3 regions of the Shewanella sp. LC6 genome follow, and region 1 is predicted to be linked to each of the others. Evidence: predicted binding sites of a transcription regulator. Region 1 holds the regulator's gene; each other region holds the start of a gene.
What was found. Region 1 encodes MetJ, which represses methionine synthesis genes. Its sites were predicted from a motif close to TAGACGTCTAGACGTCTA; they were not measured.

Region 1 (7,022 bases):
ATCAGCGGGTGCGGCGGCCAATGCGGTGCTGGCGCTGGTGATGTTCAAAACCGATAGCCACGACAAGACCTTAGCTAAAATGCATGGCTTAGAATTGCCTGTGATGGCAATCGAAATCATGTTCCTGTTTATGTTGTTCTGCGCCTTGTACTTTAAGGGCGGAGCGGCGGCTGCGGCGCTGGCATCACTCACCTCTGGCGTGTGGGCAAGCGTATTCTGGATTGGTGTCGTGGGGATTGGCTTTGGTGTGCCATTGCTATTTATGCTGCTTCCCGCAGCGACTCGCCACACTAAGGGCGCAATGATTATGGTGGCCTGTGCCAGCTTAACCGGCGTGCTCGCCCTGAGACACTTTATTGTGTATGCAGGCCAAAGTTACTTAAGCTAACGTATTGATGCTAGCGCAATAAGTATCACTTAAATGCGATTAAGTGATGCTCGAATGGATGACAGCTCGTATCCACAGCAACAAAAAGCACCGTTAAACGGTAATGCCGATCAGTTAAGACAGATCGCTTGACGATCTCGCTGAAAAGATCAAAATCCGATGACCTCATGTCATCGGATTTTTTATGCAACTCTCAGAAGCACTCGCCCGTACCCATATTACCCGCCTAACCGAATTCACCTGCTTAGCTGATGTGTTAGAACCTGAGTTAATTCAATCTTGCCTAGACTCCCAGGGCGTTGCGACGTTAAGACGGCGTAAATTGCCGATGGACGCGATGATTTGGGCCGTTATCGGAATGGCTTTGTTCCGAGGGGAGTCTGTTCGGTCACTCATCAACAAACTCGACATTGTTTTGCCGCAAGAGATTGATTATGTTGCACGCAGCGCCGTGACTCAGGCGCGTAAACGATTGGGCAGTGAGGTTATTAGAGAAGTATTTAGCCGCAGCGCCAATACCTGGCACGCGAGAGCTGAACATCCTCATTGGTGCGGTCTTAACTTGTATGGTGTTGACGGTGTCGTGTGGCGGACACCCGATAGTGTTCAAAATCAAGCCGCCTTTGGACGAACCGCCAACGCTTTAGGCGAAGCGGCTTATCCGCAAATTCGCATGGTTTGCTTGATGGAGTTAAGCAGCCATTTATTGGTCAACAGCGCCTTTGATTCGGTTGCCGAAAATGAAATGAACTTAGCGTCCCAGCTCATTCCTAGCATTCCCAATCACAGCCTAACCCTATTTGACCGAGGATTTTACTCGCTCGGCCTGCTGCACGCTTGGCAGCAAGCGCAACCTGATAGCCACTGGTTGTTGCCACTGAAGAAAGGCACTCAATATGAAGTAGTGCGAACGCTGGGGAAACATGACCAGTGGGTGAAACTCACCACGACACCTCAAGCCAGAAAGAAATGGCCGCAGCTCCCAGATACCCTTGAAGCGCGTTTACTCACTAAGACAGTGAAAGGTAAGTCAGTCGCCATTTTGACCTCGTTGACAGACCCGATGCGTTACCCCAGCGAAGACATCGTCGACTTATATGCCCATCGATGGGAAATCGAACTGGGCTATAGAGAGATGAAACAACATCTACTGGAGAGCCGTTTTACGCTCCGCAGTCAACTACCGGAGCTGGTGACTCAAGAGTTATGGGGCGTGCTACTGGCCTACAATCTCATTAGATATAAGATGTTGCTGATGGCTAAAAGCTTGCCATCGGTCCATCCCAATCAACTGAGTTTTCGGGATGCGGCGAGTTATATCATCTTCAAGTTGACACAACTGTCATCACAAACACCGGGGAATGTCCCGAGAGACGTATTGGATATAGAACGAAATGCACGGCAATTTAAGCTGGATGGTAAACGGGAAAGGGCATATCCACGAGTCCTTAAAATGAGCAAAAACAAGTTTCCGGTTAGACCAAAGAAAAATGCCGTTCACTCTTAAGTGAACGGCATTACCGTTAAACGGTGCTTTTTTTATGGCTGCGATTGGCTGCAATTGGCATGAGGTTATTGCGGTAATAACTCAATCACTGATTTGACCGTGAGCACTAAGGCGCTGATAGCACAGAGCGCTAAGGTCGCCATCTTGGTCTTATGTTTATCCACATTTCCCACCAGTTTGCCCGCCACGAGATAGCCTAAAAAGACCGAGGGCAATAGCATTAGCGACAGCCAAAAGTGCTTGATTTCGAGTAGGCCCGTCACACCAAGAATCGCCAAGGCAATGGTCGAACTAAAGATAAAGAAGGCCGATAACGCCGCGCGAAACTGCGAAGCATCCTTACCCGCCAATAAAATCGCCATCGGCGGACCACCAATGGCGGCGATATTGCCAAAGATCCCCGAGACGACTCCCGCGCCAAACAGAGTCGCTTTGTTCACCGGCAGGCTGAATTTATACAAACTGAGCACCACGGCAACCGTCACAATCGCGGCAATTGCTAAACCAAGAATCGGCTGCGGCGCAAACAGTAATAGGCTGGCACCGATAAAGCCACCGGGCACCCGACCGATGAGCGCGTATTGCAAGCCATTGAATTCTAAATGGCCGCGTTCACGCAATAGGGTGAGTAGCGCGATGGAAAATCCCATCACAATCACGGGGGCGGGCACTAATTGGGGATCGACGATATACAGCAACGGACTGGCGACCACGGCTAAGCCAAACCCAATCAGACTCTGGGTGAGGGCACCTAAAAACACAATCACAGACGCAATAGCAAGCGTTTGTGGATCGATCAAGGAGAACATAGGATTCCATCAAAACAAAATAGGGATCGTTACTTTAACCCACCACGCCGGATGAGTATTAACGATCCCTAATAATTAGTTACGGCAGGATTATGGACGCTTAAGCGTTATTCCATGTCTTCCCACTCGATCCCCATTTCGTCCATCAACCGCTTCGCTTCAGCGGGGATGCTGTCTGGGCACTCTTTCGACAGATCGGCATCATCAGGCAGAGGCTGGCCGGTGTAGGCATGCAAAAATGCTTCGCACAACAGTTCGCTATTCGTTGCGTGGCGCAGGTTGTTGACCTGACGACGCGTACGTTCATCCGTGAGGACTTTTAGCACTTTGAGCGGAATAGACACAGTAATTTTCTTTACTTGTTCATTCTTCTTGCCATGTTCAGCATAGGGGCTGATGTATTCCCCATTCCATTCAGTCATTGACTCACCTGTTATAACGCTAAATTCGGGGCAGATTTTAAACCCTTACAGATTACAGTCAAATTATTGCTACTATTTCTTAGCGATTGCAAACAGATTTCTTTATGTTTAGACGTCTAAACGTCTTAACGCCTATTGACGATACCACTGGGCTTAGGTACATTTAGACGTCCAGACATCTCTATCAGTCTACCGAATTTAGGAGTCCACCCATGGCAGAGCGTCAATTAGCCACACTGGCAGTGCGTCAGGGTATCGAAAGCGATACTCAATATGGCGCAGTTGTGCCACCGATTTATTTGTCGACTAATTACGCCTTCGATGGTCATAAAAATCCTCGCGAATTTGATTACAGCCGTTCCGGCAATCCTACCCGCAGCATCTTAGGCGATGCCTTAGCTAAGCTGGAAAAAGGCGCAACCGGTGTCGTGACTTGTACTGGCATGGCAGCCATTACCTTAGTGACCACTTTACTGGGCCCAGATGATTTACTGGTGGTGCCCCACGATTGCTACGGTGGCTCTTACCGTTTATTTACTAATTTGGCGAAAAAAGGCCAATTTAAACTGCTGGTGGTCGATCAAACCGACAGCCAAGCACTTGCGCAAGCGATTGCCCAGCAACCTAAAATGGTGTGGATTGAAACCCCGTCCAACCCATTACTGCGGGTGGTTGATATTGAAGCTATTGCCAAGGCAAGCCATGGTGTGGGCGCGTTAGTGATAGTGGACAACACTTTCCTCTCGCCGATTTTGCAGCAACCGCTATTGCTCGGCGCCGATATCGTTATCCACTCCACCACTAAGTACATTAATGGCCATAGCGATGTGGTGGGCGGCGCGGTGATCGCCAAAGACCCTCAACTCGGTGAGACCTTACATTGGTGGTCGAACACCTTAGGCTTAACCGGTTCTGCCTTTGACAGTTATCAAACCCTGCGCGGCCTGCGTACTTTAGCCGTGCGCATTCGTGAGCACCAACGCAATGCCGAGCGGATTGTGGAGTTACTGAGTAACAGCCCAGTCGTGAGTAAAGTGTATTACCCAGGTCTTGCAGATCATCCCGGTCATGCCATTGCCGCCAAGCAACAAAAAGGCTTTGGCGCTATGCTGAGTTTTGAGCTTAAGGGCGGCGAGGCTGAAGTGGTCGCCTTTTTAGATGTATTAAGTTTATTCAGCGTGGCTGAGAGTTTAGGCGGCGTCGAGAGTCTCGTAGCCGTGCCCGCGACCATGACCCACAGAGCGATGGAGCCGCAGGCGCGTTTTCAAGCTGGCATTAAAGACACCCTATTACGTTTGTCGGTTGGTATTGAAGATGCCGACGACTTAGTTGCAGATATTCAAGCAGGATTGGCCGCCGTAGCGGCTTGTCAGTAGAGGAATAATAGATGGCACGTTGTCACTTACATAAATTTGGTGGTTCCAGCTTAGCCGATGCCGATTGTTACCGCCGAGTCGCCCATATTCTGTTAACCCATGGCCACAGTGATGATCTGGTGGTGGTGTCTGCCGCGGGTAAAACCACTAACTTTTTATATAAATTACTGTCCCTGCGCGATAGCAACCAATTATGGCAAGAAGAATTACAAGTCCTTATCAGCTATCAGCAAGGCTTGATTGAGCAATTATTATCTAACGAGCAAGCGCGGGATTTACGCGAACGTTTGACCACGGATAAAGCTCAGTTAATCAGTCTATTATCTTTAGATGTACGCAATGATTACCAAATTAACCATGTGGTGAGTTTTGGTGAGCGTTGGTCGGCGCGCCTGATGGCAGCGCTGCTGCGCGAATCGGGCGTGGCCGCAACTCATGTGGATGCCTGCTCGATTTTAGTGGCAGATGAGGCCGCCGTGCCGCAAATCCGTGTGCAAGAATCCCGCGCTAAAGTACAAGCCTTACTGGCCGCACACCCTAACGAGCGTTTAGTGATCACCGGTTTTATTTGTGCTAACGAGCGCGGTGATACCTTGCTATTGGGTCGCAATGGCTCTGACTTTAGCGCCAGCTTAATTGCCAGCCTTGCCGACATTGAGCGCGTGACCATTTGGACCGACGTTGAAGGGGTCTTTAACGCCGATCCAAACAAAATCAACGATGCAAAATTACTCAAGAGCATGTCCCTCGCTGAAGCCGATCGCTTGGCGCGTTTAGGCTCACCCGTGTTGCATTCACGTACTTTGCAGCCGCTGTTTAACACTGAGGTGAGCCTAGCTGTGCGTTCAAGCTATGCCTCCCATACCGACTTTACCCTGATTGCGCCGCACAGTTCCTCAGCGAGTGCGCCCGTGGTGACCAACCTCAATGCCGTGGTGTTATTTGGCTTTAAGATTGCGGGTGATGTCGCCAGTCTGCTCGAGCAATTGGTGGAGGCGGGATTAACGCCACTGGCACATTGGGTATCGGCGCATCAACGGCTTGAGCTTGCCTATACCGCTGAAAACCAAAAACAAGTACAAAAATTATTGGATGCGCAGGCCGAAGCCCTCGGCATTAAAGAGCTGCAAATTAATACCGAACTCGGTTTAGTTGCGTTGGTGAGTGCTGATGCCGAGCATTATCGCCGCAGCTTTGCCCGTTTACTGAGCCGCGATGCTAAGCCCTTGTTCAGTGGTGACTTAAGTTTGGTGACCTTAGTGCCACAGTCGCAGGTTAATCTGCTGACGCAAAAAGTGCATCGCCGCTGTGCTGGCCCGCGTAAACGCATTGGCGTATTGCTGCTGGGTGTGGGCAATATTGGTGAGGCGTGGGTGAAGCTGTTTAAATCAGTTTCTCCATCGTTAAATCAAGAGCTTGAAGCGCAAGTCGAGTTAGTCGGTCTGGTTACTTCCAGTAAAGCTTTGATTAAGTCCACTGGTGTGGATTTGGAAAGCTGGCAGCAGGAATTCGATGCTGAGGCGACTCCTTGGCAGTACGAGCATCTATTTGAACAATTAGAACAACTTAACTGCGACGAACTGATTGCATTAGATATCAGCGCCAGCGCCAGTTTAACCCTGCAATACCCAGAGTTTTTCGAGCGCGGCATCCATATGGTCAGCGCAAACAAACTCGCGGGCTCTGGCCCACTGCCTTTTTATCGGGAATTGAAGGAACAACTCGGTTATCGCCGTCTATTCTGGCGCTATAACGCCAGCTGCGGCGCGGGTTTACCTATTCAGCACGCCTTAAACGATCTGCGTAACAGCGGCGATAGCGTTGAGGCCGTGGGTGGGATTTTCTCTGGCACTCTGTGTTGGTTGTTTGAGAAATACGATACCAGCAAACCCTTCTCGGAATTAGTGATTGAAGCACGTGGTTTAGGGATTACCGAACCCGATCCCCGCGACGATCTTTCTGGTCGCGATATGCAGCGCAAGTTGCTGATTTTAGCCCGTGAAATCGGTCTGGAAATCGAGCTTGAGGATATTGAGCTGCGCTCCTTAGTGCCTGCCCATTTAGCGGATATTCCACTGGAGCAATTCCTTGCCCGTATCGGTGAGCTGGATGATGAATTGCTGCAACAATACGGCGCGGCGGCGGAACAAAACAAAGTGCTGAGATATGTCGCCTCCTTGGATAATAGCGGGGCAGTCCTTAAAGCCGAGGTGGGATTACAGTGGATTGATGCGAGCCACCCCTACGCCAACCTCACGCCCGGTGACAATGTGTTTGTGATCCGCTCAGCTTTCTATCAAGGTAATCCTTTGATTATCCGTGGACCTGGTGCGGGCCGCGAAGTGACCGCGGCAGCGGTACAATCGGATCTAACACAGATCTGCCGCGATCTGCTGCAAGAGTAGTCATAAACCAAGACACTTGAAGAGACTAAACCCCGTATCTTCAAGTTGATTTTGCCTATATTCATAAACTTAAAGGACTCATTCGAGTCCTTTTTTATTGTCTAGAATAAATAGA
Region 2 (7,022 bases), 1.5 Mb from region 1:
GTTTTTAAGGGATGCCAGCGCATTTTGCAGGTTGTTTTGCTGGGCAAGACTGTCGATTTGCGCGATAAGATCGCCCTTTTTCACCTCTTGGCCTAGCTCCACAGGCAAACTCAGAATTTGCCCTGAGACCTGCGCGCCCACACTCACCAGCTTGGAGGCCTGCAACATGCCGTTGGCGAGCACCGAGTTTTCAATATCGCCGCGTCTAACGGGTTCAGTCACATAGCTTGGAGCCGCCTCGGGTTTATGTAGCAGAAAATAAGCGCCGCCCCCAAGGAGGATGAGGCCGCTTAGGATCAATATCAATTTACGCTTTGAGGATTTTTTCATCTGAATCTAGGTGTCCATCAATGCCAATGGGCGCAAGCGTGTATCTTGCGGGAAGAAAAATAGTGCTGTCAGTATATAGAGTTAGCTAAGCACAGTAGACGAAGGAAGTGTCGATATCAGGTAAAGATTTGCAAATATCTGTGTAGAAGTTTGCGCCCTAGACCTTTAAATATACGGATAAAACGTTGAACCATATAAATCCATGTTACTTGAGATTATCTGCATACCTCAAACTAAAGGGTCATGGCGTGAAACGCTGATTTTTATAAGCGAAGGTCTGTTCAAACAACCAATAGCAAAACAGGGATACCTTAGGTATCCCTGTTGTTTACGCTATGCCAAAGAGGCATTCATTGCAGATTTTACAGTGCTTAGCCAAGGCGGCGACGTAGTTCACGGGTCGCATCGACCATGTTTTTCAGCGCGGGTTCTACTTCAGCCCAAGTGCGTGTCTTAAGGCCGCAGTCGGGGTTAACCCAGAGTTGGCGCACTGGCACTTTTTGCGCCGCTTTTTCGATAAGGTGCACCATGGCCTCAACACTTGGCGTATTTGGCGAGTGGATATCGTAAACGCCTGGGCCAATTTCATTTGGATATTCAAAATCTTCAAAGGCGTTGAGCAGCTCCATGCGTGAACGCGAGGTCTCGATGGTGATGACGTCCGCATCCATGGCGGCAATGGCCGCAATCGTGTCATTAAACTCGCTGTAGCACATATGGGTGTGGATTTGGGTTTCATCCACCACACCCGCCGCACTTAGTTTAAAGGCATTCACCGCCCAATCTAAGTAAGCCTGCCACTCGCTTTGCTTTAATGGCAGACCTTCGCGGAAGGCTGGCTCATCAATTTGAATAATGCCAATACCTGCATTTTGTAAATCCACCACTTCATCACGAATTGCCAGCGCCAATTGGGTGGCAATGGTATCGCGGCTGATATCTTCACGGGCAAACGACCAATGTAGAATCGTCACCGGGCCCGTTAGCATGCCTTTGACGGGTTTGTCCGTCAGGCTTTGGGCAAATACAGCCCAATCAACCGTCATGGCTTTCGGGCGACTCACATCACCATAAATCAATGGCGGCTTAACGCAGCGAGAACCATAACTCTGTACCCAACCATTTTTGGTAAAGCCCACACCTTCGAGCTGCTCACCGAAGTATTCGACCATGTCGTTACGCTCGGCCTCACCGTGTACCAGCACATCGATACCGAGTTTAAGCTGGCGGTCGATGGTATCGCGGGTTACTTGCTGCAACTGCTCAGTATATTGGGCATCGCTTAGCTCACCCTTGCGCCAGCGACTACGTAGTCCGCGGATTGCTGGTGTTTGTGGGAACGAGCCAATCGTGGTCGTTGGCAACAATGGCAAACGGTACTTACGCTGCTGCACCGCTTGGCGCTCAGTAAATTCGCTCACACGTTCATAGTCGGCTGGGGTCAGCGCAGCAACACGGGCGATCACTTTAGCATCCGCCGCCTGTGCTTTAGCCTCACGGCGTGCCAAACAGGTGTTAACTATCTCTTTGGCCGCGACAGACTCAGGGGCCTGCAACAATTGGCGCACATTAGCCAGTTCCAACAGCTTTTGCTTAGCAAATGCGAGCTGCTGACGTAGCGCCGGCGTGAGCGTTGTCTCTACCTCTAAATCCACAGGGCTGTGCAGCAGTGAACAGGAGGTGCCAATCCATAAACGCTGGCCTAAGTCTCGGGCAACACCGCCGATACGCTCAACAATCAGGTCAACCTCTGCCGCCCACACGTTACGGCCATTAACTACGCCAGCTGACAGAATTTGATCTGGTCTTAAGGCATTGGCAAACAAGGCCAATTGTTCAGGGGCAGTCACTAAATCGAAGTGCAAACCCGCCACTGGCAGCGCGGAAACCAGCGTCTGATGATGACTGATACTGCCATAGTAGCTGGTGAGTAAAATCTTCACTTGAGCCGTTTTAAGCGCTTGATAAGCTTGGCTAATCGCTGCTTGCCAATCATGAGTTAATTCGAGTGCTAGAATCGGCTCTTCAAGTTGCACCCAAGTCACGCCCTGCGCAGCAAAACGCGCAAGAATGTCGGCATAGGCCTTTAACAGATTTGGCAATAGGCTGAGTTTATCGAAATCCTGACCCACAGTTTTTGCCAGATACAAGTAACTCACGGGGCCTAACAGCACCGGCTTGGCTTGATAACCTAAGGACTGCGCCTCGGCCACTTCATCAAAAAACTGCTCATAGGCGATAGAGAACTCTTGGTCTTGCTTAAGCTCTGGCACTAAGTAGTGATAGTTAGTGTTGAAATACTTAGTCATTTCCGAGGCTGGCGCATCGGTGCCAGTTGGCGCACGGCCACGGGCAACGCGGAATAAGGTATCAAGATCGATAGCACCCTCACCACGGTGGCGATCGGGGATAGCGTTTAAGGTCGCACTCAGGGTTAACACTTGATCGTAAAAGGCAAAATCCCCTACAGGTACTTGCTCTATCCCTGCGGCCACTTGCCATTGCCAATGGGTGCGGCGTAACTCCCTAGCCACCTCATGCAGCTCGGCTTGAGTGCTCTCACCACGCCAGTATTTTTCAAGGGCAAACTTTAATTCACGACGACGCCCGATACGGGGAAAACCTAGACTGTTTAATTGCATACCATATCTTCCTTTATTTGAGATAAGCCATATTCGGCACTTGCACCCAGCTGATGGTGTTTTCTTGGCAACTTTTCGCACTTAAGCCAAGATAAATCACAATGGGCGTCTGGACGTCTAGAAGTTTATTGTGATAGTCTCTATGCCAGCAACCGAATTGATTTCAAGCACAACATGAGCGAAATTCACTTGGAGTGATCATGATCGAACTAAGACATCTGCGAACCTTAATGGCCCTGAAGGAAAGTGGCAGCTTGGCGGGCGCAGCCAAAAAACGTTTTGTCACTCAATCGGCTCTCTCCCATCAAATTAAGGAGTTAGAGCAACGAATTAACTCGCCCATTTTTGTGCGTAAGAGCAAACCGCTCTCCTTTACTCAGGAAGGTGCACGCCTGTTGCACCTCGCCGAAGAGATCCTGCCTAAGGTATTGGAGACGGAAACCGATCTCAAAAATGGGCTGGAAACTGAAACCAATCAGCTCAGAGTCGGCATTGAATGCCACAGCTGTTTTCGCTGGCTAATGCCGGTGATGGAGCAGTTTAGGCAAGATCATCCCCAAGCCGAGTTAGATCTTTCCAGCCGTCATCTATTCGACTCGCTCAATGCCCTAGAAATGGGCGAACTGGATATAGTGCTGACCTCAGATCCCGTGCCAGGTCACTCGCTCGCCTATCAGCATTTGTTTGATTTTGAAGTGAAGTTAGTGGTTTCTAAGGATCATCCCTTAGCGAAAGAAGCCTATGTTACGCCCAAGCAATTGGCGCGCTTGCCGATAATCAGTTATCCGGTGCCACTGGCGCGTTTAGATATTTACCGTCACTTTTTAGAACCCGCGGGTATAGAAGCCGGCGAGCAAAAGACCTGCGATTTGACCATGATGTTATTGCAGCGCATCGCCTGTAAGGACGGTATCGCCGCCTTACCAAATTGGTCTATCAATGAGGGACATGGTTTGAGTTTAGCTTCAGTCAAACTGGGTCAAGAAGGCTTAAAACGCCCGCTATTTGGGGCTTATCGCCGCCACAGCGCGAACTCGGCCTTAGTGCAAAACTGGCTGCAACTAGTAGCAAGCGAAGGCTTAGCCCGCCAGCAAAAAACCAATTAAGCGTTGAAATGTTTAACAAAAAAGCCTGCTATTGCAGGCTTTGTTTTTATGAGCGGTGCTTAGAGCGGATTAAGCAATAAACCACGCATTGACAATACTCGGCGCAGAATTAACCCGGGGGAATTTTGATTACGGGTCTGGCGCAGATTGTGGGCGATCATAAACTCTTGGCGCAGATCTTGGTCAAGATCTAAGGCTTCAAAGGCTTCGATGGTTAAAGTTTGTTGCTGATTATCGATCAAAGACTTAATCACACTTAGCGGGAAAGATTGCTCAGAGCTGGCATTCAAATAAGCAAATGCGGTTAAAGCAATAATCTGGCCGAACACACTAAACAGCGCCAAAGTTTGCACCTCATCGGGGTCGATATCGACATCCGGCATATCAACTAAGCTGTCAACCGCATCAGTTGCTATATTTTCCGTGAGTTTCCAATAACCTTGAACCAACTTCTTATAGGGTTGAGGCAATTCATCGAGGCGTTCTTTCAAATAAAATGTAAAGGCATAACGGTAAATATTAACTTGGCCCAAACGAATTAAGGCATCTTTTAAAGAGCGAGACTTAGGGCTAACCACACCAGAAGCTTGCGCCGAATTACTGCGCATCAACATATGGGCCGCTAACGCGGGATCACTCGAAATAATATCGATCACATTACGAATATCGCCTTCGGCAAGAATGGCCTTTTTCAGTGGAATTAAGATCCCACGGCGGCCAATGACTTGCTCTTCATTCGCTATGATGGCTCTCACTTGAGTAAAAACCTGTTGCTCAAGATCTGTCATAGGACACTTTACACCTGTTAATTAGCTATAAGATGATTCGAATACCGCTCACATCATACCCAAACTACAAAGAATTTCAGCACTAAGTCGTAGAATAATTGCGTTAACCGTAAAGATGATGTGCTTTATAGTATAAGCAACGACTTAGCCTATATTACACCCGTAGAGATTATTTTTCTCTGCACCCAACAGCAGAAATAACAAAGCCAGACAGAGTCTGGCTTAAAAAGGTACTAAATCACTTAATTATCAGGGTTCAGCTTAGAAACGGTAGCCGACAGTAAAGCGAATATCACGGCCTCGGCCTGAGTAATAGCCGTCATAGGTTCCACCAGCATAATAACCAGCACTGACATAGTCTTTATCGAACAGGTTATCGATACGCAGGCTCGCTAACCAGGCGTCACGGGTATAGTTAAGTGCCAAGTTACCTAAGACATAACTAGCCAATTTATCGCCTTGGTTAGCATTATCGCCTTCGATAAAGCGATCGCCCGTATAAATGGCCTCGGCAAAGACTTGAAAATGTTCGGCAAAATCCATACTGACATAACCGCGTCCCGAATGCTCGGCCACCCAAGACAATTGCTTGCCATCATTCACCCCGTCGGTAAATTCGGCATCGATATAGTTGTACTCAAGACCTAGTTGCAACGCTTTAGTCACCTGCCAATCCCAATCGGCACTCGCGCCATAACGGCGTGAAGCATCGGCATTAACGTTAGCGCCTTGGAAGCTGCCACCAACAGGTTTTTCCGCACTCGGGTCGAAGACAATTTCATCTTCTAAATCGAGGCGGTATAAGCTCACTCGCAAAGTTTGGCTGGCAACAGCCCAATCCCAACCCGCTTCATAGGAGCGGCCGGTCTGCGGCTTTAAGCCATACACATCTTTCGGGGTGTAGGCTTGCTCATCCACCTTAGCGAAACGGAAGTTTTCATCGCCACGTAGATAGAATCTGTGCTCGGCGCTCGGGCGGTAATTTAAACCGAACTCGAATGCAGTGGCATCTTCATCTAAATCAATACCGTTTGGATAGACATTGCCATCGACCAGATCGTCAGTCACCCGCGCGTAACGTCCGCCCACCACATAGCTTAAGGTGTGACTTAACGGCACAGTGGCTTGCAGGTAAGCACTTTGCATTTCCTGCACGTTACTGCGCGCCATAGAGTCAAACTCGGCTTTACCGCGGCTGATATCCAAACCTGTGACTAGGTTGAGCTCACCTTGACGGGTGCTGTAGTTGGCGAGCGCTTTAGGGCTAAACATCAGCAACGAGCGAGTATTTTGGCTACCCGCCCCCCAGTTTAATGAGCTCACTAAGGTATCGCTGTAATCCAGATCCGCCACCAAGGCCCAGTTTTGGTTAAGCTGATGCTGATAACCGCTGCGCGCCGCCGTGGTCATCTCATGAACATATTCGCTGCTATTAGAAGACTGACGTGGGTTTTCTTTGAACTGCTTAGGGGTCAACGCCCCAGGATTCTCGCGGTCATCATCGTAATAGCTGGTTTCAACGAAGAAAGAATCTGTGGCGGTTTTATATTGAATACGGCCAAGGATAGAACCCGTTTCATTGGCATTATGCTTACGATAGTTATCGCCTTGGTTGTAGCTACCAGTCAGGAAATAGTGCCAATCTTTATTGATGGCGCCCGACACATCGCCGCGACCTTCGTAGGTATTAAAGCTGCCGCCGGATAATTGCACGCTGCCGCCCGAATTCTCAGGCGACTTAGTCACAATATTGATCACCCCGCCTACCGCTTGGTCGCCATAGAGCACGCCCGCACTGCCCGATAAAATCTCGACCCGCTCAATTAAATTGAGTGGAATCGCATTCAGGCTAGGCGCGGCGATATCAATATTATTTAAGCGGCGACCATCGAGCAAAATCAGCGTGTTGTTAACCGCAGAGCTGGCGCTAAAGCCACGCATCGCAAAGCTAGTGCCAATGTTATTGTCGGACAGTTGAATACCACTTTGACCACGTAACACTTCGGTCAAGCTGGTTGCGCCACTCATTTCAATCGCCGCAGCATCAATCACATTCACATTAGCGGCAATATTTAACGGGGTCTTATCAGCACGGCCAATCACCACGATATGCTCATCGACGTTGGCGGCATGAGTTTCATCGGCAGCCACAGCGG
Region 3 (7,022 bases), 1.7 Mb from region 1:
TTATTTGTAAATCATCAGGGGATTCTTCAGTATTAAGCTAGATCGCAGTATTCTCGCCAATGCCAGTGAGCCTAAAGGTCGTACTTTATATCTGCAAATTTGCAAGCTTTGTAGTAGTTTAGGTTTTAGCTTGACAGCTGAGGGGGTTGAAACCCGTGTTGAAGCCGAGTTTGTAAAAGAAGCTGGTGTTGCTTATGTGCAAGGTTGGTTATATGCCAAGGCAATGCCAGGACCCGATGCTAAAGCCTTTTGGTTGGAGATAAATGGTGAGTAAATCCTTGGTCAATATCTTGTTGGCTAACTATGCCCAGACTAGTTTATCGGCGTGGGACAACCTGCGCGTATTATTATCCGAGTGTGCCTTGCTGCAATGTGAGGCCCGAGGATTTGAAGTCGATTGCGACGATAGTCGCCCCCATTATTGGTTACAGATTGAAGATTGTTGGCTCGATTGCGGCCGCACCAATGCTTACAGTGCGGCTATAGTATGTTTAACGCCCGAGGTCGTTCAAGGTGCAAGGATAATTGGCGAACAAGAGTGTGCACTGTTATCCGCCGCGCAGATAAATCTGCTGTGTATGCAAAACGCCCATTTTGACCATTGTTAATCTGGATCACAGGATTAACCATTTCCCCATCGGGTAATTTCCTTGATAGCCAAAAGGAAGCCGTCCCTGCAAGTACCAGGCTAAACGTTCTTGTGTGAAGTCGCATAGCGTGACTTCGGCTAACAATAAGGTGGCTAAGGTTTCGGCATCATCTGCGACTAGTGCGCAAATCTCGGCAACGGGCATTATTTTCCACGTTTCCAGATAGGCGGTTTTCGCTATTTGAGCGACGATTTCGCTAGAGACTTGGGGCTTTAATCTGTCGGCTTGTTGATGGTCGCTAACACATAAGCTTTCATAGGGTTCAGTGTAGGGCGGTTCGAAAAAACGGTCGGGATCCCTTTCAAGGCAAGTGGCTATGTCTTCTAGGCTACCTAAGGTGTTGGCCATGGGCTCGTAATGGCCCACTTTGTTCGCCCAAGAACAGGATTGGAGTTGTGCGATTAACGGCTTCATTGAGTCTCTGTCTTTTGCATAGAGTAAAAGCCATCTTGCTGAGAGGAATGGAGTTAGGCAATACATCCTAAGCATAAAAAAACCGCCATTAGGCGGTTTTTTCTTGTAAAAGCATGAGCTTAATGTAGATTACAGACCTGCATCGGCGCGCAGTGCGTCAGCTTTATCCGTCGCTTCCCATGGGAACTCGCTGCGGCCAAAGTGACCATAAGCGGCTGTCGCTTGGTAAATTGGACGAGCTAAGTTCAACATCTCAGTCAGGCCGTATGGACGCAGGTCGAAGTGTTGACGGACTAACTTGATTAAGACTTCTTCAGATACTTTACCCGTACCGAAAGTCTCAACACTGATAGAAGTCGGTTCAGCTACACCGATAGCGTAAGACACTTGGATCTCACAACGGTCTGCCAGACCCGCTGCTACGATGTTTTTCGCAACGTAACGGGCAGCGTAAGCAGCACTACGGTCAACTTTTGATGGGTCTTTACCAGAGAATGCACCACCACCGTGACGCGCCATACCACCGTAGGTATCCACGATGATCTTACGACCGGTTAAACCACAGTCACCCATAGGACCACCGATCACGAAACGGCCAGTTGGGTTAATGAAGTATTTAGTGTCCTTGCTCAGCCATTGTGCTGGCAGAACTGGTTTGATGATGGTTTCCATCACGCCTTCAATCAAATCCGCTTGAGCGATATCAGGGCTGTGTTGGGTAGACAATACGATCGCATCAATACCAACAATCTTGTTGTCTTCGTAGGCGAAGGTCACTTGGCTTTTCGCATCTGGGCGTAACCATGGCAGGGTGCCATTTTTACGCACTTCTGATTGACGCTTCACTAATGCGTGGGCATAAGTAATAGGTGCTGGCATCAGAATGTCAGTCTCGTTGCTGGCATAACCAAACATTAAACCTTGGTCGCCGGCACCTTGCTCTTTTGGATCTGCGCGGTCAACACCCTGGTTGATGTCCGGTGACTGTTTACCAATCGCGTTTAATACGGCGCAAGAATCGGCATCGAAGCCCATATCTGAATGGATATAACCAATTTCACGAACCGTTTTTCGGGTAAGCTCTTCAATATCAACCCAGGCAGAGGTGGTCACTTCGCCACCTACTAATACCATGCCAGTTTTGACATATGTTTCGCACGCAACGCGCGCTTTAGGATCTTGGGCCAGAATCGCGTCTAGCACAGCATCAGAAATCTGATCTGCAATCTTATCGGGATGACCTTCTGAGACCGACTCAGAAGTAAACAAGTGCTTTGCCATAGTAGGAAAATCTCGTCGTTAGCAATCAAACGTGTAGAAGCATCTACATCTAGACGGCTATTTTAGTGGAAATTCATCGCCATGACACCCCCAAAGCTAAATATTTCTGTACTTAGTGAGGTAAATCTCAGCTTTAAAATTTGAACTAAAAAGCGTTTAAGTTAATTAACTTTTTGAAAATTATAATTAAAAACTATAATCACTCTCTGCAAACCGTTGGGTAAACTTGGAATCGTTGCTGTTTTCCCATCACGGACTCTTTAAGGTTAATGACACTGAGTGATTGTCATTGCGAGTTTAGTACGATGTTTTGGCTTGAATAGTTCATCTTTAAGCTATTTTTTTATCGTAAAAAGTCCCATTGGGAGTGCGAAGACAAGATTGTGGTGAATTTTCGTTTGCGTCGCTTCGCTATGTAGGGGAAAATATGCATCCAAATTGCCCGCTAGACCCCCACAAATTAAGCAGGAGAGAGCATGCCTTCCCGTAAAGTACTCGCCAACGCAATCCGTGCGTTAAGTATGGATGCAGTTCAAAAAGCAAACTCAGGCCACCCTGGCGCCCCAATGGGCATGGCAGATATTGCGCAAGTGCTGTGGAATGATTTCCTTAAGCACAATCCGAACAATCCGAAATGGGTAGATAGAGATCGTTTTATCCTCTCTAACGGTCATGGCTCTATGCTGATCTACTCTTTATTACACCTCACGGGCTACGATCTGCCAATGGATGAGCTGAAGCAATTCCGCCAGTTACATTCTAAAACCCCAGGTCACCCAGAATATGGTTACACCCCAGGTGTTGAAACCACCACGGGTCCATTAGGTGCGGGGATCAGCAACGCTGTGGGTATGGCGATTGCAGAAAAAACCTTAGCGGCACAGTTTAACCGTGAAGGTCACGAGATTGTTGACCACTACACATACTGCTTCCTCGGCGATGGCTGCTTGATGGAAGGTATTTCCCACGAAGCGTGTTCTCTGGCTGGTACCTTAGGCCTAGGCAAACTGATCGCATTTTGGGATGACAACGGCATCTCTATCGACGGTCATGTTGAAGGCTGGTTTACCGATGACACGCCAAAACGTTTCGAATCATACGGCTGGCATGTGATTGCTAACGTAGATGGTCACGATAGCGATGCGATTCGCGCGGCTATCGAAGCGGCTAAAGCGGTCACCGACAAACCAACCATGATCTGCTGCAAAACCATTATCGGTTTTGGTTCGCCAAACAAATCTGGCAGCCACGATTGCCACGGCGCGCCATTAGGTGATGCGGAAATCGCCGCGGCCCGTGAATTCTTAGGCTGGCCACATGCGCCATTCGAAATTCCTGCCGACGTATACGCTGGTTGGGATGCTAAAGAAGTGGGAGCAGCCCGTGAAGCGGCATGGAACGATAAGTTTGCCGCTTACGCGAAAGCTTACCCAGAACTGGCTGCTGAATACGAGCGCCGTGTACTGAAAGGTGAATTACCAGCCGATTTCGAAGCCAAAGCACAAGCCTTTATCCAAGAATGCCAAGCCAAAGGCGAAGGTATTGCGAGCCGTAAAGCGTCACAAAACGCGATTGCAGCCTTTGGCGCTATGCTGCCTGAACTGTTAGGCGGCTCAGCAGACTTAGCGGGTTCTAACCTCACCTTGTGGGCAGGTTCTAAAGGGATTCAAGACGATCCAGCGGGTAACTACGTGTACTACGGTGTGCGTGAATTCGGTATGAGCGGCATCATGAACGGTGTGTCTCTGCACGGTGGTTTCATCAACTACGGCGCGACTTTCATGATGTTCATGGAATACGCACGCAACGCTGTACGTATGTCTGCACTGATGGGAATTCAAAACATCTTCGTTTACACCCATGACTCTATCGGTCAAGGTGAAGACGGCCCAACTCACCAACCCGTTGAGCAATTAGCTAACCTGCGTATGACGCCAAACATGGCGGTATGGCGCCCATGTGACGCGGCTGAAACCGCAGTAGCGTGGAAAGCGGCTATCGAACGTCGCCATGCTCCAACATCACTGATCTTCAGCCGTCAAAACCTGAAGGCTCAAGCACGTACTGCTGAGCAATTAGCCAATGTGGCAAAAGGCGCTTACGTACTGCAAGACTGCGCGGGTACACCTGAGTACATTCTGATCGCTACTGGTAGTGAAGTGCAATTGGCGGTAGAAGCTGCTGCGGCCCTGACTGAACAAGGCAAACAAGTTCGCGTGGTATCTATGCCATCAAACACTGAGTTTGATAAGCAAGATGCTGCTTACAAAGAATCTGTACTGCCAAAAGCCGTAACTAAACGTATTGCTATCGAAGCGGCCCATACTGACTTCTGGTACAAGTATGTTGGTTTCGAAGGCACAGTTGTGGGCATGACTACTTTTGGTGAGTCTGCGCCAGGCAACGTGCTGCTGAAGCACTTCGGTTTCACCGTTGAAAATGTGCTGAACGCTGCAAAATCACTAGGCTAATTGTTTAGGTGATGGGATTACCGACAAAAGGTTAAACTTTTGAAAGGTTAATCTGTATAATGCGGCCTGCAATTGTTTGCAGGCCGTTTTTGTATATGCAGTATTGTTAAGAGGAAATAAAGACCTCAATGATCCGAGTCGCAATCAATGGTTATGGTCGTATTGGCCGCTCAATCCTTCGTGCTTTATATGAGTCCGGAAAACGCCAGCAAATCCAAATTGTCGCAATCAATGAGTTGGCTAAGCCTGAAGCCATTGTCCATTTGACCCAGTACGATACTACCCACGGTCGATTTCAGCCCAGAGTCAAATTAGTCGATGATCAGATGCTGATCGGCGATGACGCCATCAAAATTCTCCATGAACCTGATCCAGCCAAGCTACCTTGGCGCGAGATGGACATCGATATCGTCTATGAAGCGACAGGTGCCATTTTAGATCGACAAAGCTGCGAGGCCCATATCCACGCGGGTGCCAAACAAGTCTTAATCAGTCATCCTTCATCGGCCGATGTCGACGGCACAATCGTTTACGGTGTGAATCAAGAATTACTGCGCGCCGAGCATACAGTGGTCTCCAATGCCTCTTGTACCACCAACTGTATCGTGCCTGTGATTGATGTACTGGATAAACACTTTGGTGTGAAAAGCGGCGCGATTACCACCATTCATTCGGCGATGAACGATCAGCAAGTGATTGATGCCTATCATGATGACTTACGCCGCACCCGAGCTGCGGGTCAGTCAATTATCCCTGTTGATACTAAACTTGCCCGTGGTATTGAGCGGATTTTGCCGCACATGAAGGACAAATTTGAGGCGATTTCGGTGCGAGTGCCGACGATTAACGTTACCGCTATCGATCTTTCGGTAACATTAGATAAAACAGTGGATATTGCGACCGTCAATCAAGTGTTAGAATTGGCCGCCAATGGACGATTTAACGGCATCTTAGGCTATACTGACGAGCCGCTGGTATCCTGTGATTTTAACCATGATCCGCGCTCCAGTATTGTCGATGGCACCCAGACTCGGGTGAGCGCAGGGCAGTTGGTTAAACTGTTGCTGTGGTGCGATAACGAGTGGGGCTTTGCCAATCGCATGTTAGATACCAGTTTAGCGATGATTGCAGCTAAACAAAGCTGAAGATAAGAATTGATACCAATGGGTTAAAGCGTAGTGGCCAATTCGACGGGATGTCGAGTGCCGAATCGCCATCTACACTAACCGATTGATGAAAAACCAGTTTGTTTTTTGATTATAAAAGGAAGCGTTACCATGGCAATTATCAATATGTCAGATTTAGATCTCCAAGGTAAGCGAGTGCTTATTCGTGAAGATCTCAATGTGCCTGTCAGCAACGGCGTCGTCACCAGTGATGCACGTCTGCGTGCCTCACTCCCCACTATCGAGTTAGCCCTTGCCAAAGGTGCAGCGGTGATGGTGATGTCTCACTTAGGTCGTCCAACCGAAGGTGAGTACAACAGTGAATTCTCCATGCAACCTGTAGTCGATTACTTGGCCAAAGCCCTGTCTTGCACCGTCCGTTTAGCGACCGACTATTTAGACGGCGTTGAAGTTGCGGTAGGCGAAGTGGTTGTGTTTGAAAACGTTCGCTTTAACAAAGGCGAGAAGAAAAACGATGAAGCGCTGTCAAAGAAAATGGCAGCCTTATGTGATGTGTATGTGATGGATGCTTTTGGCACGGCTCACCGCGCAGAAGCCTCAACGAATGGTGTTGGTTTACACGCCCCTATCGCCTGTGCTGGTCCATTACTGGCCCAAGAGTTAGATGCTTTAGGTAAGGCGTTAGATAATCCTGCTCGTCCATTAGTTGCGATTGTTGGTGGCTCTAAAGTGTCAACTAAGCTGACCGTATTAGAAAGTTTATCCGGCATTGTGGATCAATTAGTGGTTGGCGGTGGTATCGCCAACACCTTTATCGCTGCGGCGGGCCACAACGTGGGTAAATCCTTATACGAAGCGGATTTAATTGATGAAGCTAAGCGCTTAGTGGCGAACGCCCAAAGCCGCGGTGGCGATATTCCTGTGCCTACCGATGTGGTTGTGGCGGGTGAGTTTAGTCCAACGGCTGCTGCGACCTTAAAAGCAGTGAGTGAGGTTGGCGATAGCGACATGATTTTCGACATCGGTCCCGACAGCGCCGAAGCGTTAGCGAAAATCATTGAGTCTGCTGGCACTATCGT

Region 2: metE (5-methyltetrahydropteroyltriglutamate--homocysteine S-methyltransferase) is a predicted target of MetJ. The motif match lies at 3,083-3,100, and genes of this name have one in related genera.
Region 3: metK (methionine adenosyltransferase) is a predicted target of MetJ. The motif match lies at 2,388-2,405, and genes of this name have one in related genera.

Annotation. Positions count from the first base shown of each region.
Region 1 is NZ_CP043902.1:731,893-738,914, forward strand. It holds gene nrfD (NrfD/PsrC family molybdoenzyme membrane anchor subunit) at 1-388, shown strand, start outside; gene FJD32_RS03345 (IS4-like element ISSba6 family transposase) at 573-1,895, shown strand; gene FJD32_RS03350 (sulfite exporter TauE/SafE family protein) at 1,961-2,704, opposite strand; gene metJ (met regulon transcriptional regulator MetJ) at 2,812-3,126, opposite strand; gene metB (cystathionine gamma-synthase) at 3,339-4,502, shown strand; gene FJD32_RS03365 (bifunctional aspartate kinase/homoserine dehydrogenase II) at 4,514-6,907, shown strand.
Region 2 is NZ_CP043902.1:4,252,676-4,259,697, forward strand. It holds gene FJD32_RS19040 (efflux RND transporter periplasmic adaptor subunit) at 1-330, opposite strand, end outside; gene metE (5-methyltetrahydropteroyltriglutamate--homocysteine S-methyltransferase) at 702-2,972, opposite strand; gene FJD32_RS19050 (LysR family transcriptional regulator) at 3,173-4,078, shown strand; gene FJD32_RS19055 (HDOD domain-containing protein) at 4,138-4,866, opposite strand; gene FJD32_RS19060 (TonB-dependent receptor) at 5,128-7,022, opposite strand, start outside.
Region 3 is NZ_CP043902.1:4,118,600-4,125,621, reverse strand. It holds gene FJD32_RS18505 (EAL domain-containing protein) at 11-274, shown strand; gene FJD32_RS18500 (hypothetical protein) at 264-608, shown strand; gene FJD32_RS18495 (hypothetical protein) at 615-1,064, opposite strand; gene metK (methionine adenosyltransferase) at 1,194-2,345, opposite strand; gene tkt (transketolase) at 2,822-4,816, shown strand; gene epd (erythrose-4-phosphate dehydrogenase) at 4,945-5,961, shown strand; gene FJD32_RS18475 (phosphoglycerate kinase) at 6,094-7,022, shown strand, end outside.